Regions from separate parts of the Rhizobium sp. NZLR11 genome, predicted to be linked through region 2. Evidence: predicted binding sites of a transcription regulator. Region 2 holds the regulator's gene; the other holds the start of a gene.
The links. The regulator PhoB, encoded in region 2, activates phosphate uptake and scavenging genes when phosphate is short. The targets are predictions, from matches to a motif close to TGTCATNNANCTGTCAT.
Positions count from the first base shown of each region.

Region 1: the regulator PhoB is predicted to act here: its motif matches at 2,144-2,160, upstream of HJB83_RS13350 (DUF2794 domain-containing protein).

Region 1 covers NZ_JABDWD010000006.1:276,545-282,531, forward strand. The annotation lists gene acnA (aconitate hydratase AcnA) at 1-856, shown strand, start outside; gene HJB83_RS13345 (thioredoxin family protein) at 1,092-1,832, shown strand; gene HJB83_RS13350 (DUF2794 domain-containing protein) at 2,183-2,584, shown strand; gene HJB83_RS13355 (GNAT family N-acetyltransferase) at 2,648-3,205, opposite strand; gene HJB83_RS13360 (Bax inhibitor-1/YccA family protein) at 3,315-4,043, opposite strand; gene HJB83_RS13365 (ABC transporter permease) at 4,223-5,987, opposite strand, start outside.
Region 2 covers NZ_JABDWD010000024.1:8,221-20,962, forward strand. The annotation lists gene HJB83_RS28980 (nitronate monooxygenase family protein) at 1-226, opposite strand, end outside; gene HJB83_RS28985 (regulator) at 513-1,703, shown strand; gene ppk2 (polyphosphate kinase 2) at 1,791-2,672, opposite strand; gene phoR (phosphate regulon sensor histidine kinase PhoR) at 3,022-4,134, shown strand; gene HJB83_RS29000 (substrate-binding domain-containing protein) at 4,416-5,450, shown strand; gene pstC (phosphate ABC transporter permease subunit PstC) at 5,587-7,068, shown strand; gene pstA (phosphate ABC transporter permease PstA) at 7,065-8,384, shown strand; gene pstB (phosphate ABC transporter ATP-binding protein PstB) at 8,400-9,215, shown strand; gene phoU (phosphate signaling complex protein PhoU) at 9,260-9,973, shown strand; gene phoB (phosphate regulon transcriptional regulator PhoB) at 10,106-10,789, shown strand; gene HJB83_RS29030 (GcrA family cell cycle regulator) at 10,967-11,500, opposite strand; gene HJB83_RS29035 (aspartate aminotransferase family protein) at 11,924-12,742, shown strand, end outside.

The DNA of each region.
Region 1 (5,987 bases), on a different contig from region 2:
GTATGCCGACGTCTTCAAGGGCGACGTCAACTGGCAGGCAGTTCAGGTTCCTCCGGGCCAGACCTATGCCTGGGACGACGATTCGACCTATGTCCAGAACCCGCCCTACTTCGTCGGCATGGGCAAGAAGGGCACCGGCATCGCCGATATCAAGGGCGCCCGCGTCCTTGGCCTGTTCGGCGACAAGATCACCACCGACCACATTTCGCCGGCCGGTTCGATCAAAGCGGCATCCCCTGCAGGTGCCTATCTGCTCGGCCATGAGGTCGCCGTTGCCGACTTCAACCAGTACGGCACACGCCGCGGCAACCATGAAGTGATGATGCGCGGCACCTTCGCCAATATCCGCATCCGCAACCATATGCTCGGCCCGAACGGCAAGGAAGGTGGCTACACCATCCACTACCCGTCGAAGGAAGAGACCTCGATCTACGACGCGGCGATGCAGTACAAGGCCGAAGGCGTGCCGCTCGTCATCTTCGCCGGTGTCGAATATGGCAACGGCTCCTCGCGCGACTGGGCTGCCAAGGGCACCAATTTGCTCGGCGTCAAGGCTGTCGTCGCCCAGTCCTTCGAGCGTATCCATCGCTCGAACCTGGTCGGCATGGGCATCATTCCTTTCGTCTTCGAAGAGGGTACGACCTGGCAGAGCCTCGGCCTGAAGGGCGACGAGCTCGTCACCATCGAGGGCTTGGAAAAGATCAAGCCGCGCGAGAAGAAGATCGCCAAGATCACCTATGGCGACGGCACTGTGAAGGAAGTTCCGCTGCTGTCGCGCGTCGATACGCTCGACGAGGTGGTCTACCTCAACAATGGCGGCATCCTGCAGACGGTTCTGCGCGATCTCGCTGCCTGATTGTTAAGAGCTTCATAATATGATGATGGCCGCCGGAGAGCATTTTCCGGCGGCTTTTCTTTGCGGCGACGGTATTTGAGGGACCTCACGATGATTTGTTTTATGCGGGTTCCGGTTGCGCTGCGTCTCACCCGTTCGTGACTTTTCGTTTGGATCCGGAAGGATTATTCGTACGTTCATATGTCAGGGCCTCCGGTCGAACACGCCGTCGGCGCTGAAAAAGAGGTGCAGGTGAATGTCCCCCCGTTTTCTGATTCCGCTGATCGCCGGCGTTGTTCTCTCAGGCCCGCTTCAGGCCGAAGACGGCACGCCGAAAGGTGTCGTCGAACTGTTTACGGCGCAGGGCTGCTCCTCCTGTCCTCCCGCGGATGCTGCTTTCCGTAAGCTGGTGAGCCAGGGCGATGTCATCGCGCTCGCCTATCATGTCGATTACTGGAACTATCTCGGCTGGGCCGATACGCTGAGCTCGAAGGAAAACACCGAGCGGCAATATGGCTATGCGAGGACAATGGGCCGCAGCAACGTCTACACGCCGCAGGCCATCGTCAACGGGCGCGGTCATCTGGCCGGCGCCGATCTCAACGGTATCAACGGCAAGCTCGATACCTATAGCGGCGAAGGCAACGGGCTGACCGTCCCCATCAGCGCGTCGATGCGCGGCGACGAGCTGGAGATCAAGATCGGCGCGGGACAGGGCAAAGCCAATGTCGTGATGGTGTATTTCGACAAGGAAAAGACCATCGACGTCGAAAAGGGCGAGAACAGCGGAAAGAAGATTTCCTATCTGCACAGCGTCACCAATGTCGAAACCGTCGGCATGTGGGACGGCAAGGCGACCAGTCTGACGCTGCCAGCCAGTGTCCTGCAGCGGCCGCAGCTCGAGGGCTGCGCGATCCTGCTGCAATCGGCGACCGACAACGGCGATCCGGCTGCGATCCTTGGGGCGACCGTGGTGATGGCTGGAAAAAACATCTGAGATTTCATCCGCTTGCGGATGAAGTACCGGGCGGCCCGGCCGAGCGTATTCGGGGCTGGGGTTAAGGTCGATACGCTCCGCCGGGCCCTTTGGCGCGCTGGCGCCAAACCGGGATTCATAATTCTCCTGCAAATGAGGCGCTGTTTTGACTGAAATGCGGCGCTACCGAGAAAGCGACAACGCTATTATGCGCATCGGACGATGCGCCGATTCAAAGTGCTACGGCATCCTTGCGCGTCCAACGCGCGGCGCTGGAGTGCGGCCGAATGTGACGGCCGGCACTCTTGCAATTTGCGGCGGCTCGGGCACACTGTCACTCTCCTGTCACATGCAGAGGCCTCGGAGACTGAATGACAGATCAGCCGGATTTGCGACACGGCGAAAGCCGTTCCGTCGACAATAGTTCCTCAGTCGTCGTCGATCTCAGGGAATACAAGCAAAGCAAAGATCCACTTCCGGTGACCTTTCATCGGCGCGAACTGGATGCGATCCTCTGGATCTACGGCCGTATGGTCGGTGACGGCGAATGGCGCGACTACGCCATCGATCATCTGAAAGACAGGGCGGTATTTTCCGTCTTCAAACGCTCCGGTGAAATGCCGCTCTTCCGCGTCGAGAAAAATCCCAAGCTTGCCGCCAAGCAGGGCGCCTATTCGGTGATCAACGTCCACGGCACCATTCTGAAGCGCGGTCACGAGTTGAACCAGGTGTTGAAGGTGTTCGACAAGGCGCTGAAGCTGGTCGATAAGTAAGCCGAAACACTTTTTCTGCATGTCGTTATCCCGGAACCGCTGCACACTTCCGGGCGACATGCATCAGCCGGCAAACAGCGTGCCGGGATAGATGGACGGATCCGGATCGGTCGTCATACCCTCGCCGAGGACGCGCTGCATGAGCATCGTATCCAGCCAGCGGCCATGCTTGTAGCCGGCCCCCCGCATCAGGCCGACCTCCACGAAGCCCGCCTTGAGATGAAGCGCGATCGAGGCGGGGCTGGCGCCGCCGATGACCGCGATCATCTGACGAAAACCGAGACCGGTGCAGCGGTCGATCAGCTCGGTCATCAATGCTTTGCCGATGCCGCGGCCGCGGGCTTCGGGCGCCAGATAGATCGAATCCTCGACTATCCAGCGATAGGCCGGGCGGACGCGAAAGGCCGAGGCATAGGCGTAGCCGAGCAGGTTTCCGTCAGCATCGGCTGCGGCGATATAGGGATATTGCTGGCCGACGATCGCCGCAAACCGCTGCGCCATCTCAGCCTCGGACGGCGGCGTGATCTCATAGCTCGACGTGCCGTTCAGGACGGATTCGCGATAGATTTCGGCGATGGCGGGGATATCGGCTTCGGAAGCATTGCGCAGGAGGAGGGACATTTCGGCGGCAGGTCCATCGGAGGGCAAGGTCTCTCCTAAACCATTCCGCGAAAGCCGGCGCAACAAAAAAGGCGGCCGAAGCCGCCTTTTCGATCTCAGTCTGTCCTGCTTATTTACGGTTGCCCATGAACTGGAGCAGGAACATGAAGAGGTTGATGAAGTCGAGATAGAGCGTCAGCGCACCCATGATCGCCTTGCGGCCGGCCACGGCGACGTCATCGGCTTCCAGGTACAATTCCTTGATCCGCTGCGTGTCGTAGGCGGTAAGGCCTGCGAAGATCAGGACGCCGATCGCGGAGATCGCGAACTGCAGCGCGGACGACGCCAGGAAGATGTTGACGATTGAAGCGATGATCAGGCCAAAAAGCCCCATGATCAGGAACGAGCCCATCGCCGACAGGTTACGCTTCGTGGTGTAGCCGTAAAGCGACAGCGCGCCGAAGGAGGCGGCGGTGACGAAGAAGGTCTGAACGACGCTCTGGCCGGTGTAGACCAGGAAGATCGACGAGAGCGACAGGCCGACAAGTGCGGCATAGACCCAGAAAGTCGTCTGGGCGGCGGCCACGCTCATGCTGTTAATGCGGAAGCTCAGGAAGAAGACGGCCGCAAGAGGCGCAAGGATGACGACCCAGCGCAAAGGCGACTGGAACAGCAGCACGCCGAACTGGGTGAGCTGGCCGTCCTGAACAGCGAAGTTGAATCCGAGATATGCGGCCACGCCGGTGATCGCCAGACCCAGCGCCATCAGGTTGTAAACCTTGAGCATATAAGTGCGCAGGCCTTGATCAATCATCTCGCCGGTCTGCGCGCGGCTTTGATAGTTACGAAGGTCAGCCATAGTTTCCTCTTACAAGCTCCGATGGAAATACGGTGTCGGGTTTTCGACCCGGGCGCCGCTGCGGAGCTCCAGCATGCCTGCAGACAATATGAGGCTTTCGCCGATCGCAAACAAGAGGCTTGCAAAGGCTCGGTCGGTTAAATCGCCGTAAGGTGAAGGGTTTGGGCGTCGCTATCCGGTCAGAGTTCGCGCAGGACGGGCGCCGCCTTCTGTCCGAGGATCCGCCAGGTGCCGATGAGGCCGATGCCGACGGTGAGGACGAGCGCGGTCACCAGCGTCAGCCCCGCCACATCGGGCAGGAAGGTCGAGGGCAGGCGCATGATGCGGGCGACGATGAACCAGGCGGCAACGCCGCCGGCGATCAACGCGAAGATTGCGGTTGCCAGCCCGAGGATCAGATATTCGTAGCTGAAGGCGCGGATCAGCATGGCGCGGGTGGCGCCAAGCGTCTTCAGCACCACCGCGTCGTGGGTGCGCGCCCGGTTTCCGGCGGCAAGCGCGCCGGCCAAGACGAGGATCGAGGCGATGAGAGCAACGGAGGCGGCGGCGCGAATTGCGGTCGCAAGCTCGCCGACCAGCTGGTTGACGATATCGATCGCGTCCTTGACGCGGACGCTGGTGATCGTCGGATAGGTGTTGGTGACGGATTTCAGGATCGCCGCATCTTCGGCCGGTGTCGAGGAGGGATCAGTGAGGGTCGCCAGCCAGGCATGCGGGGCGCCGCGGAAGGTGTTCGGCGAGAAAACCATGACGAAGTTGATCGACAGCGATTCCCATTGGACGCGGCGCAGATTGGCGATTTTCGCGGTAATATTGCGGCCGAGCACGTTGACGGTGATCTTATCGCCGATCTTCAGGCCGAGTTCATGCGCCTCTTCCGACGAGAAGGAGACGAGCGGCTCGCCGCTGTAATCCTTGCCCCACCAGTTACCTTCCGTGAGGGCGGCATTCTCCGGCAGGGTGTCGGCATAGGTGATGCCGCGATCGCCGTTCAGCACCCAGCGGCCGGCGGCCGGCACGTCCAACTTGGTGACATCTTCGCCGTTGAAGGCGACGATCCGGCCGCGCAGCATCGGCACTTCAACGAGCTTGCCCTGCGGCGCCTGCGCCTTGACGAGATCGCGGAAGGCGTCGACCTCGGCGCTCTGGATATCGACGAAAAAGAAGTTCGGCGCGCCTTCGTTCATGCGGCCGGTCAGCTGCCGACGCAGGTTGCCGTCGATCAAGGTCAGCGTCACCAGCAAAGCCAGGCCGAGGCCGAGCGAGAGCACGACCGAGGGCGTCAGCGCGCCGGGGCGATGGATGTTGCCGATTGCCAGCCGCAATGCCGGCGAGTTGACGCGCGGGCTGCGGCGCGCAAGCCAGGCGATCAGCGCGGCGACAAGGCGAAGGGCGACGAAGGCAAAGACGATCGCGCCGACGAAGACGACGGCGATGAAGCGGTCATAGGCGGTGACGATGGCAAGGCCGGCAAGGGCGGCCATGAACAGCGCGGCCAGCAGGATGTAGGGCCAGGAGGGCAGGCGGCGGGCCTCGAAACCCTGCTCGCGGAAGAGTGCCGTCGCAGGCACTTCGCGGGCGTGGCCGAGCGGCAGGATGGCGAAGGCGAGTGTCGTCAGGATGCCGAAGAGCGTGGCAAGCAGCAGGGCGCCGGGATAAAGGGTCGGCGCAGTCGAGACCGGCAGGAACTGCGCCAGGAACTGCGCGGCGAAGATCGGCGACAGGGCGCCGATGACGAGGCCGATCAGGATGCCGCCAAGCGCGATGATGGCGATCTGGAAGAGATAGATCAACACGACGACCTGCGCCGGCGCACCCAGACATTTGAAGGTGGCGATGGTGGTGCGTTTGGAATCGAGAAAGGCGCGCACGGCATTGGCGACACCGACGCCGCCGACGATCAGCGCGGTCAGGCCGACCAGCGTCAGGAACTGCGAGAAACGG
Region 2 (12,742 bases):
CAGCCGGCCTTTCCGGATCGGCGGCGTCGTGGCGGGCAAGCTCTTCGGTGATCTCGGCCAGCCATTCGTCGAGCTGGCTTTCCGGCCGGGCGTTCAGCGCCGGAAACGCCCCGATGACACCCGCCTTGCATTGCGCCAGCGTCAGCGCCGGATGCGAGATGATGAACAGCGGCGAGCCGATGACCGGCAGTCTCAATTTGTCTTTGAGGATCGGGGGCAGGGCCATGGTTCATCGCTTCCATTGACGTTTACGAAAACGTCAATCTCTTAACAGAGAAGAAAACGCGATAAAAGAGCGGCTGCCATGCCTTCGTCGATTTCAGCCCGAATATATACGTCCGGGAAAGCTAATAAAATAAGCCCCGTAAGCGGTGAAACCCGGCAATAATCCGGCCGATGACCCGCAGGCGGGCCTGCAAGGCTTGCGGTTTGCCGCGCTTGCCGCTACCGAATTTTGATGGAGAACGGCGGGGATTGCAGTCCGATGCCGGGTTCAAGGTGAAGGACTGAATGTGAGCGGATTAGAAACGGCCATCAGAACAGCGCTCGAGAATTCCGATCGCGACAATCCGGAGGTTCGAGCGAGGATCTATCAGTCGGCCCGCCAGGCGCTTGAAGCCGGCCTGCGCAAGCAGGATATCACCGATTCCGAGGTCGTTGCCCATCACCGCCATCGCCTGGAAAGCACCATCCACGCCATCGAAGGCGAGGAGCGCGACCGCCTTCACCCACGCCAGAGGCCGCCTGAAGTGCCCGTGCCGCCTGTTGTGGAAATGCCGGCGCCGCCCATTCACAAGGGTGATGTAGCCGATATCGACAACCTCATCGACAGCCCCGTGGCCGCAGGCGAGACCCGCGCCCCCGAAGTGGCCCACGGCCGCAGCGACGATTTCAGTCTCGACGACGTGCATGCGGGCAGTGCCGATCACCTGGCTGCCGCGCCCGTCGGCGAGGAGCGGCTTAGCCGCGGCCAGCGCGCCACCAATATGGATTTCCGCCCGGAACGGGCGGCAGGCCGCCGCAAGCCGCGCAAATTCTTTTCCAGGCTGCTGGTCTGGTGCGTCCTGCTTGCCTTCATCGGCATCGGCGCCTGGTGGGCGCATACGTCGGGCCTGCTGCTGACGGCGGCCGAGCGCGACACCAGCGTCGCCAATCCGCCGGCCAGCACCCAGCCCGAGGATTTCACCGGCAATGACGACAATGCCGCTCCTCACACCGACGAGCCGGTGACCATCGATCCGCAGAACAGCTTTTCGGCCGATTGGATCCCGCTGTTCAAACCCGAAGAGGCCGACAAGATCCAGAGCGGTCCGCGGGCGCGCACCGAAAAGATCACCGAGAATGACGGCCCCGCCATCCGCCTGATTTCTGAGAGCGGCGCAGCCGACGGCAATATCTCGATCAGCGTTCCCGCCACGGTGCTGCAGCAGCTTGCCGGCAAATCCTCGACGATCGCGCTGACGCTGCAATCGACCACCGACGAGCCAACGCAGGTCACCGTCGAATGCAATTTCCAGTCGCTCGGCAATTGCCCCCGCCATCGCTTCAACGTCACCCGCGAAAAGTCGGATGCGCTGCTGCAGGTGAAATTCGATCGCTCGCTGGCGCCGAATGCGCCGGGCACGCTGACGATCAACAGCGATCTCGACGGCAAGGCGCGCGGCATCAACCTCTTCGCGATCCGCATCCTGCCGGGGCAGTGATCTCAGCCCCGGCAAAGCCGGTGGCGCCAGCCTCGGCGAAGCCGATGGCGCCGATGGCTTTCCGCCCGCCGCCTGTTTCAGGAAACCTTATTTCAGGAAGCCAGGCCCTGAGCCGATGATCTCCTCATCGACCATGCCGAGCACCGTCTTGTCCTTGCCGTCATAATCCATCCGGTTCAGCATGTGGCGGATGAGTTCGAGGCGCGCCCGCCGCTTGTCGTTGGCGCGGATCACCGTCCAGGGCGCGAAATCCGTATGGGTTTCCTTCAGCATCCGGTCGCGCTTTTCGCTATAATCGCCCCATTTCGTCAGCGCCGCGATGTCCATCGACGACAGCTTCCAGACTTTCAACGGATCGTGCCTGCGGTCGTGAAAACGCTTCAGCTGCATTTCGCGGCCGATATCGAGATAGAATTTGAAGAAGAAGATGCCTTCATGGGCGATGATCTTTTCGAGCTGCGGCGCCTGTTTGAGAAAATCCTCATATTGCTGCGGCGTGCAGAAGCCCATGACCGGCTCGACGCCGGCGCGGTTGTACCAGGAGCGGTCGAACAGCACGAATTCGCCAGCGGTTGGAAACTGGGCGACATAACGCTGGAAATACCATTGTCCCTGTTCGCGCTCGGTCGGCTTGGTCAGCGCCACGACGCGTGCAAGACGAGGGTTCATATGCGCTGAGGAGGCCGAGATCGCGCCGCCCTTGCCGGCAGCGTCGCGCCCTTCGAACAGCGCCATCACCCGCTTGCCTGATGCCTGCAGCCAGAACTGTACCTTGACGAGTTCCACCTGCAGCTTTTCCAGCTGCTCCAGATAATCCTCTTCCTTGAGCTTCTTCTTGTAGGGAAAGCCGCCGGAAGCCAGTGCGTGTTCCTCCACCCAGTCTGGCAGGACGGGATTGTCGACATCGAAGGTGCGCTTCTTGCCGCGGATATCCAGCTCCACAGCCCTGCTTTCGACGGTCTCGGCCATATGCTCCTCCTTAGCGATCGCTTCTTTCCCGCAGGCGAGCATAGTTACCGTTGAAAATCAAATCTTTCGCGTTCGGCCGGTGTTTTTTGTGGGTTTCGCCGACCGCCTTTCACATCGGAGCGGCAGCCCGAAAACTACTGTCATGAATTGGCGCTATCAGGCAGAGTTCAATATCAAGAAAAACGAATCGACGCCGCGAGGGCACTTGCAAGACGAAATTCCATGGAGAAAAAGCCTGTCGGCGCGCATCCGGCGCGAACGGCCGGTGCTGCTGGCGGCGATCCTCAGTGCGCTCGTCACGCTTGCCGCCGGCATGAACAAGTGGGTGGTGCTCATCCTGCTGCTTGTGATGATCGTCACCGCGCTTTTCAACGAGGCGCCTGATATCAAGGCAGAACCGATCGAGCCGGTTGAGATCAAGCCGGAAATGTTGCCAAGCCGCCTGCCGGAAGTGTCCGCCACGCTCGCCGGCCTCGATATTCCGGTCATGGTGCTGTCGGACGATGCCTCGGTGCTCTTTCAGAACCGGGCTGCCGAAAAGGCTTTCGGCGAGGTGGCGCTCGGCGCCCATATATCGGCCCGCCTACGTTCGCCCGGCGTGCTCGACATGGTGCGCGAAACCATCGCCACCAACGCCCCGAACCAGATCGAACATGCCGAGCGGCTGCCCTCCGAGCGTGTCTATATCGTCCGCAGCGCCCCCATTGAATTTTCGGCAGATGGCGGCCCGCATGAGCGCTATTTCATCCTCTCCTTCCGCGATATTTCAGAGGTTCGTCGCATCGATCGCATGCGGTCGGATTTCGTCGCCAATGCGAGCCACGAGCTGCGCACGCCGCTAGCGTCGCTCCGCGGCTTCATCGAGACCATCCAGGGGCCGGCAAAGAACGATCTGAAGGCGCAGGCGCGGTTCCTCGCCATCATGTTCGATCAGACGACACGCATGAGCCGGCTGGTCGACGACCTGCTGTCGCTCTCGCGGCTGGAGCTGAAATCGCATATCGCCCCGGATGAGAAGGTCGACCTAGTGCCGCTGCTCGGCCATGTCAGGGATTCACTCGGCCCGCTTGCCAGGGATGTCGGCGTCGACATCAACCTGCATCTGCCCGACGGCAAGGTCGAGGTGCTGGGAGACCGCGACGAACTCGTCCAGGTCTTCGAGAACCTGATGGAAAACGCCTGCAAATATGGCCAGGAAGGCGAGATCGTCGATGTCTGGCTGAAGAACGGCGCCGGCCAGCCGGTCGAGGTCAGCATCGTCGACAAGGGGCCGGGCATTCCGGCCGAGCATGTGCCGCGCCTGACCGAGCGTTTCTATCGCGTCAGCATCGAGGACAGCCGCTCGAAAAAGGGCACCGGCCTCGGCCTTGCCATCGTCAAGCACATCCTCACCCGCCACCGGGCGCGACTGATCGTCAAATCGGAAGTCGGCAAGGGCACCGATTTCACCGTGCGGTTTTAAGGCGATACGCTGCCTGTCCCCTAAGTAACGATGTTCCAGCGGTTTTTTGCAACATAAGGTTGAGGCGGGCTCGAAGTTCATAGCGTGACCGACACAAGCACTCGGCAGCGCTGAAAATATGCTTTTAGAATCAACGAGATAAACTGTCACAAATGTTTCACCGATTTGACATAAAAGGACGGTGCTTACAGCGCTAAGAGAGTCCCGCCGATGAAAAAAGGCACTGCGAGGGCCTCTCGAAAGGCCGCACTCACACAAGCCCAAATGCCGGGAGATTTCTAATGAACACCTTCAAGCTCACCGTTGCCGCGCTCGCTGCAACCGCTGCTTTCGCTGGCGCTGCCGTCGCCCGCGACCAGATTCAGGTTGCTGGTTCGTCCACCGTCCTGCCTTACGCAAAGATCGTTGCCGAGTCCTTCGGCGAAACCTTCACCAACTTCAAGACGCCGGTCGTTGAATCCGGCGGCACGGGCGCTGGTCTGAAGGAATTCTGCAAGGGCGTTGGCGAAGACACCATCGACATTGCAAACGCTTCGCGTCCGATCAACAAGAACGAAGCCGAAGCCTGCAAGGCTGCAGGCGTCACCGACATTCAGGAAGTCAAGATCGGTTATGACGGCATCGTCTTCGCAACCGACGCTTCCAACCCGGATGTTGCCTACGTTCCCGCAGACATCTACAAGGCCCTCGCAGCCCAGGTCGTCGTCGACGGCAAGCTCGTCGCCAACCCTTACAAGAAGTGGTCGGAAGTCAACCCGAAGCTTCCGGCTGTTGATATCGCTGCCTATATCCCGGGCGAAAAGCACGGCACCCGCGAAGTCTTCGAACAGAACGTTCTCGCCGCCGGCTGCAAGGCCGCTGGCGCTGTCGACGTCATCGCCAAGGAAATCGCCGACAAGGCTGCCCAGGGCAAGGCCTGCGTCGCAGTCCGCAAGGACGGCGCTGCTGTCGACATCGACGGCGACTATCCGGAAACCCTGGCACGCATCGCCGCCAACAAGACCGGCGTCGGCGTATTCGGCCTTTCCTTCTATGAAAACAACGCTGACAAGCTCAAGGTTGCCAGCATGAGCGGCATCGTTCCGTCCACCGAAACGATCGCCAACGGCACCTATCCGGTTTCTCGCCCGCTGTTCTTCTACGTCAAGAAGGCACATCTCGGCGCCGTTCCAGGCCTGAAGGAATACGTCAACTTCTTCGTATCCGACCAGATGATCGGCCCCGATAGCCCGCTCGTCGAATACGGCCTGGTTGCCGCTCCGGATGCCGAGCGCGACGCGATCCGCAAGGAAGTCGAAGCCGGCAAGGCTATGTAATGACTTTGCCGGCGCGGTGCTCTAAAGGCCCGCGCCGGCATTGCCTTAAACCCTGGCGCGCCGACATTTCCGCTGCAGGGTTGAATTCATTCCGCATGATTGGGCTTTTTGGGGCTATGGCCTGGGGACGTAACGAATGAGCACATCCGTCATACTTCTGTGCCTTGTGGTGATCGGTGCCGCCGCCTATCTGGTCGCGCGCAGTCGGGCCACGGCACTTGCCGGGGGCCGGTCCTCCGCATTGCATTCACGGCCGGTCTATTACGGCGCCTATGCGGCGATCTGGGCGGTTCTCCCTGCTCTCCTCGCGCTCTGCGTCTGGCTCTCGGTCAGCCCCGGCATCATCCAGTCCTCGGTTCGCAGCCACTTCCCCGCCGATGTCAAGGCTCAAGCCGCCGTCGAGCAGGATCTTGGCTATTCCATGGTGGCGACGGTCGCCCGTGGCCTGACGATGCTGACCTCGGATGAAACCGCAGCGGTCGCCGGCGATCCGGCCGCCCTGCAGGCCAAGCTCAGCGAAAAGGGTGTGCCGCTTGCCGGCCAGCCGCTGCCTTACATGCTCGACGCAGCCAAGACGCTCAACGCCAAGAGCATGACGAGCCGCCTCGCCATGACGGCGGTCGTCTTCATCCTCGCCATTGCCGGCGCCTTCTATGCGCTGCGCGCCATCGCCCCGCGCTTCCGCGCCCGCAATCGGGTTGAGCGTTTCATGCTCTGGGGCCTGCTACTCGCCTCTTCGATTGCTATCCTAACGACGATCGGCATCGTATTCTCGATGCTGTCGGAAGCCGCCCGCTTCTTTGCCGCCGTTCCCGCCGCCGATTTCTTCTTCGGCACCGTCTGGGACCCGCGTTTTGCCGGAGCCGGCAGCTCGTCCTTCGGTCAGTTCGGCCTTATCCCGCTGCTGCTCGGCACGCTCTATATCGGCATGGTCGCCATGCTGGTTGCCGTACCGGTCGGCCTGTTTGCCGCGATCTACATGGCCGAATACGCCTCGCCGAAGCTGCGCGGGATCGCTAAGCCGCTGCTCGAAGTGCTCGCCGGCATTCCGACGATCGTTTACGGCTTCTTTGCGCTCGTCACCGTCGGCCCGTTCCTGCGCGATTTCTCGGCTCAGATCAGCGGCCTGCTCTCCGGCAACTACACCAACTTCATTCAGGCGCAGAGCGTTCTGACCGCCGGCATCGTCATGGGCATCATGCTGATCCCCTACGTCTCCTCGCTGTCGGACGATATCATCACCGCCGTGCCGCGGACGCTGCGTGACGGTTCGCTCGGTCTTGGCGCCACACGCTCCGAAACCATCAAGAAAGTGGTCTTGCCCGCAGCCCTTCCCGGCATCGTCGGCGCCTTGCTGATGACCGCCTCGCGCGCCATCGGTGAAACTATGATCGTCGTGCTGGCCGCCGGTGTCGCCGCCCGCATCCAGATCAACCCCTTCGAGCCGATGACGACGGTGACCGTCAAGATCGTCAATCAGCTCACCGGCGACCTCGAGTTCACCTCGCCGCAGACGCTGGTTGCCTTCGCCCTTGGCATCACGCTGTTCTGCATCACGCTTTGCCTCAATATCTACGCGCTCTACATCGTGCGCAAATACCGGGAGCAGTACGAATGACGGATATTGTTTCTCCCGCCGGGATAACCGTTTCCAAGGCGCCCACGCGCCGCGATATCGGCATCAAGCGCCGCTACGCCGCCGAACGCCGGTTCCAGGCCTATGGCATCGCCGCCATCTCCTTCGGCCTCATCTTCCTGTTCATCCTGCTGTGGACGGTGATCGGCAAAGGCTACACCGCCTTTCAGCAGACGGCGATCACCCTGCCGATCGAATTTTCCGAGAAGACGATCGACCCCAGCAATAAGCGTGCGACCGATGCTTCGGTGCTGATCGCCGCCAACTACCCGGTTCTCCTGCGCGACGCGATCGTCAAGCAGCTGAACGTCAATGCCGCAAGCCGTCCCGACGTGCGCGATGCATCCGCCATGCTCTCCAAGGGTGCGCCGGTCCAACTGCGCGACATGGTCGTCGCCGACCCGTCGATCATCGGCAAGACGGTCAATGTCACCGTGCTCGCCGACGCCAATGTCGACAGCGCCAACAAGGGCCAGATCGACCTGTCGGTCGATGAGAAGAACCGCAAGGTCAACGACAAGCAGGTTGGCTGGATGAACGAGCTGAAGGCGAGCGGCGCTCTCCACAAGCAGTTCAACACCGGCCTCTTCGTCAACGGCAATTCCAGCCGTCCGGAGGCCGCAGGCCTTGGCGTCGCCCTCATCGGCTCGCTCTATCTGATGCTGATCGTGCTGGTGCTCGCTCTGCCGATCGGCGTTGCCGCCTCGATCTATCTCGAGGAGTTTGCGCCGAAGAACAAGCTGACCGATCTGATCGAGGTCAACATCAACAACCTCGCCGCCGTGCCCTCGATCGTCTACGGTCTGCTCGGCCTTTCCGTCTTCATCAACTTCGTCGGCCTGCCGCGTTCGGCTTCGCTGGTTGGCGGCCTGGTGCTGACGTTGATGACCCTGCCGACGATCATCATTGCGACGCGCGCCGCACTGCGCGCCGTGCCGCCGTCGATCCGCGCTGCAGCCCTCGGCCTCGGCGCCTCGAAGATGCAGATGGTGTTCCACCATGTTCTGCCGCTCGCCATGCCCGGCATCCTCACCGGCACGATCATCGGCCTGGCGCATGCGCTCGGCGAAACCGCGCCGCTGCTGCTGATCGGCATGGTCGCCTTCGTCGCCAACGCGCCGACGACGCCGCTCGATCCCTCGACGGCTCTGCCCGTGCAGGTCTATATGTGGGCCAACGAGGCCGAACGTGCCTTCGTCGAGCGGACTTCGGGTGCCATCATCGTCCTGCTCCTGTTCCTGATCGTCATGAACATGGGCGCCATCCTCTTGCGTCGTCGCTTCGAGCGCCGCTGGTAAACGGAGTTACACATCATGAACATGTTGACGGAAGCTGCAGTTGAAAAAGCGCTGGATCAGAAGATGAGCAACGTCCCTTATAAGATGATCGGCAAGGATGTCTCGGTTTACTATGGCGAGAAGCGCGCGCTTTTCGATGTGAACCTGAACATCCGCGAAAACACCGTAACCGCGCTGATCGGCCCGTCCGGCTGCGGCAAGTCGACCTTCCTGCGGAGCCTAAACCGCATGAACGACACGATCGACGGCTGCCGGGTCACCGGCAAGATCACGCTTGATACCGACGATATCTATGATCCCGATATCGACGTCGTCGAACTTCGCGCCCGCGTCGGCATGGTCTTCCAGAAGCCGAACCCGTTCCCGAAGACGATCTATGAAAACGTCTCCTACGGCCCGCGCATCCATGGCCTTGCCAAGTCGAAGGCCGATCTCGACCAGATCGTCGAGACCAGCCTGCAGCGTGCCGGCCTCTGGAACGAGGTCAAGGACCGCGTGCATGAATCCGGCACCGGCCTGTCCGGCGGTCAGCAGCAGCGCCTCTGCATTGCCCGCGCCGTCGCCGTCAGCCCTGAAGTCATCCTGATGGACGAGCCCTGCTCGGCGCTCGACCCGATCGCCACCGCCAAGGTCGAGGAACTGATCCACGAACTGCGCGAGAACTACACGATCGTCATCGTCACCCACTCCATGCAGCAGGCCGCGCGCGTCTCGCAGCGCACCGCCATGTTCCACCTCGGCAATCTCGTCGAGGAGAACGACACCGACAAGATGTTCACCAATCCCGACGATCCGCGCACCCAGGACTACATCATGGGTCGCTTCGGTTGATTTTGGCGACACCAAGCCTTCCCGTTATTCGAGGATAAAGCCCCATGGCATCGACACATATTTTTTCTGCCTATGATGATGATCTGAAGTTCCTGTCCAGGCGGATTTCCGAAATGGGCGGCCTGGCCGAGCAGATGGTCAGCGAGGCCGTCCGGGCGCTCGTCAACGGCGATACCGCGCTGGCGCAGAAGGTCATCTCCGACGATGTGATCCTCGATCACGCCGAGCGAGAAATCGGCGACAAGGCGATCGTTACCATCGCCCGCCGTCAACCGATGGCCTCGGACCTGCGCGAAATCATGGGTTCGATCCGCATCGCCGCCGATCTCGAACGCGTCGGCGACCTCGGCAAGAACACCGCCAAGCGCGTCATCGCCGTGCAGAGCACCGGCGTTCCGCGCAAGCTCGCCCGCGGTCTCGAGCATCTGTCCGAGCTGGCGCTCGTCCAGCTCAAGGAAGTGCTCGACGTCTACACGACGCGCTCCGCCGACAAGGCCAATGCGATCCGTGAACGCGACAACGAGATCGACGCGATGTACACCTCGCTGTTCCGCGAGCTGCTGACCTACATGATGGAAGATCCGCGCAACATCACCAGCTGCACGCATCTGCTCTTCTGCGCCAAGAACATCGAGCGCATCGGCGACCACGCCACCAACATCGCCGAGACGATCTACTACATGGCGACCGGCGCACAGCCGGAAGGTGACCGTCCGAAAGACGACAGCGCCAACACCGTCGGCGCGGTCACGGAATAAAGCCCATACTAGCCGTTGCGTGCGCGCCCATCCGGGCGCGCAAAGAGGTCGCAGCCACCTTTCTGAATTTGCGCAGGATGCATTGCTTAAATCACCCCGGTTTAAGGAACATGCGCGAGGAGACCGACAGGCATGATCCCGAGAGTTGCAGTTGTTGAAGACGAGGAAGCCTTGAGCGTGCTTCTTCGCTACAATCTCGAAGCGGAAGGCTTCGAGGTCGATACTATCCTTCGTGGCGACGAAGCCGAAATCAGGCTTCAGGAGCGCACGCCCGACCTGCTCATCCTCGATTGGATGCTGCCCGGCGTCTCCGGCATCGAACTCTGCCGGCGCCTGCGCATGCGGCCGGAAACCGAACGTCTGCCGATCATCATGCTGACGGCGCGCGGCGAAGAGAGCGAGCGCGTCCGCGGACTGTCGACCGGGGCCGACGATTACGTCGTCAAGCCGTTCTCGACCCCGGAGCTCGTTGCCCGCGTCAAGGCGATGCTACGCCGCGCCCGTCCCGAGGTGCTGTCGACGGTGCTGAAATGCGGCGATATCGAACTCGACCGCGAAACCCATCGCGTCCATCGCAAAAGCCGCGAAGTCCGCCTCGGCCCCACCGAATTCCGCCTGCTGGAATTCCTGATGTCGTCGCCGAGCCGGGTCTTCTCCCGCTCGCAGCTTCTCGACGGCGTCTGGGGCCACGATATCTATGTCGACGAACGCACCGTCGACGTCCATGTCGGCCGCCTGCGCAAGGCGCTGAACTTCTCCAACATGCAAGACGTCATCCGCACCGTCCGCGGCGCCGGCTATTCGATGGAAGCCTGAGGGGTTTCCGATAAAGTCGAGCAAGCTCTGCCCCTCACCCTAACCCGACCGGGGTCGAGCCACTCGTCTCGACCCCGGTCGGTGCCGGCAGGCGGATGAGGGGCAGCCACACCCAACGTACTCACATAAAAAAACGGGCCTTCCAGCCCGTTTTTGCATGTCGACAATGTCACCCGTTCAGCTCGCCCGCGCTGCCGCCCGGCGGCGTTCGTTGACGGGCTGGTAGGCGAGTTTCTGGTGATAGCCGCAATAGGGTGAATTGTCGGGGGACTCGCAGCCGCAGAAGTGGAAGTCATCCTTCAGCGGATCGCCGACCGGCCACTTGCAAGTGCGTTCGGTCAGTTCCGTCAGGCCGAGGCGGCGGGAGATCGGCACGACCACGTTGCCTTTCGGCACGTATTCCATTTCCTCGACCGTTTCGATCTCGATCTCTTCCTTCAGCATCGTTGCGCCCTGCTGGCGGGTAACGGTGCGGGTGGTGATCCGAGAGGCGAAGTTCGGCGCGCGCGGCGCCGATGTATTGCGTTTCGGCGTTCGGGCCGTGGCGGCCGTGCCGCCGGCCTTGGCGCGGCCCGGAAGGCTCAGGCGGTGCACCTTGCCGATTACAGCGTTTCTGCTGACACCGCCAAGTTGCGCCGCGATCTGGCTGGCGCTCAGTCCTTCGGCCCAAAGCTTCTTGAGTTTCTCGACCCGCTCGTCTGTCCAGTTCATGCCCTGTCTCCACCTTCTGCGTTGGTGATGGCAGAATCCCTCACCGTTGCCTCGGAAGCTCCGAAACAAGAAACGCTTGATCAATTTTGGTGACTAGTTCCGCCGCATGCAGTCTAGTAATTGAACTTTAACCTAGTGTGAGCGTGACTCCGTGACAAGAGTCGCATGAATCCGGATGAATCGAATTCGGAGTTTTCCCCAACTTGCTGCCCCAGCGTGTCATTTCTGCAATAAAGCCTGTTGAAGGTCGAAAACACCGCTGTACAACCTTGCTGCATGCGCTAAGGGCGCAGTTTTGTTGACATTGCAGCGCGAAAAGGAAATAGTACCGCTGGCCGCCGCAAGGCGGCATTTTTAATTTTTCGGGCCTGGTTTTCTTAGCCGGAGTCCGTTGCTTGATAACTCTGATCGGGAGACCGCGCCATGGCTGAAGCCGCGCCGCTTTATGACACCTACTCTCGTGCCCCGCTGCGGTTCGAGCGAGGCGAGGGCGTGTGGCTGATCACCGAAAGCGGCGAACGTTATCTCGATTTCGGCGCCGGTGTTGCCGTCACCTCGGTCGGCCACGGCAATCCGCATGTGGTCGGCGCGCTGAAGGAGCAGGCCGACAAGGTCTGGCACCTCTCCAACATCTATGAGATCCCCGGCCAGGAGCGTTTGGCCAAACGGCTGACCGACGCCACCTTCGCCGACAAGGTGTTCTTCACCAATTCGGGTGCTGAAGCGCTCGAATGCGCGATCAAGACGGCGCGCCGTTATCAGTTTTCCAACGGCCATCCCGAGCGCTTCCATATCATCACCTTCGAGGGCGCCTTCCATGGGCGGACGCTCGCGACAATCGCCGCCGGTGGCCAGGAGAAATATCTCGAAGGCTTCGGCCCCAAGGCGCCGGGTTTCGATCAGGTGGCGTTCGGCGACATCGAAGCGGTCCGCGCCGCGATCACCGATGCGACGGCGGCAATCCTCATCGAGCCGGTGCAGGGCGAGGGCGGCGTGCGTCCTGCCACCCCCGAATTCATGAAGGCGCTTCGCCAGATTTGCGACGAAAACGGCCTGCTGTTGATCCTCGACGAGGTCCAGACCGGCGTTGGCCGCACCGGCAGGTTCTTTGCCCATGAATGGTCGGGCGTCACGCCCGACATCATGGCGGTTGCCAAGGGCATCGGCGGTGGTTTCCCGCTCGGCGCCTGCCTTGCTACTTCAGAGGCCGCCTCCGGCATGAAGGCCGGCACGCATGGCTCG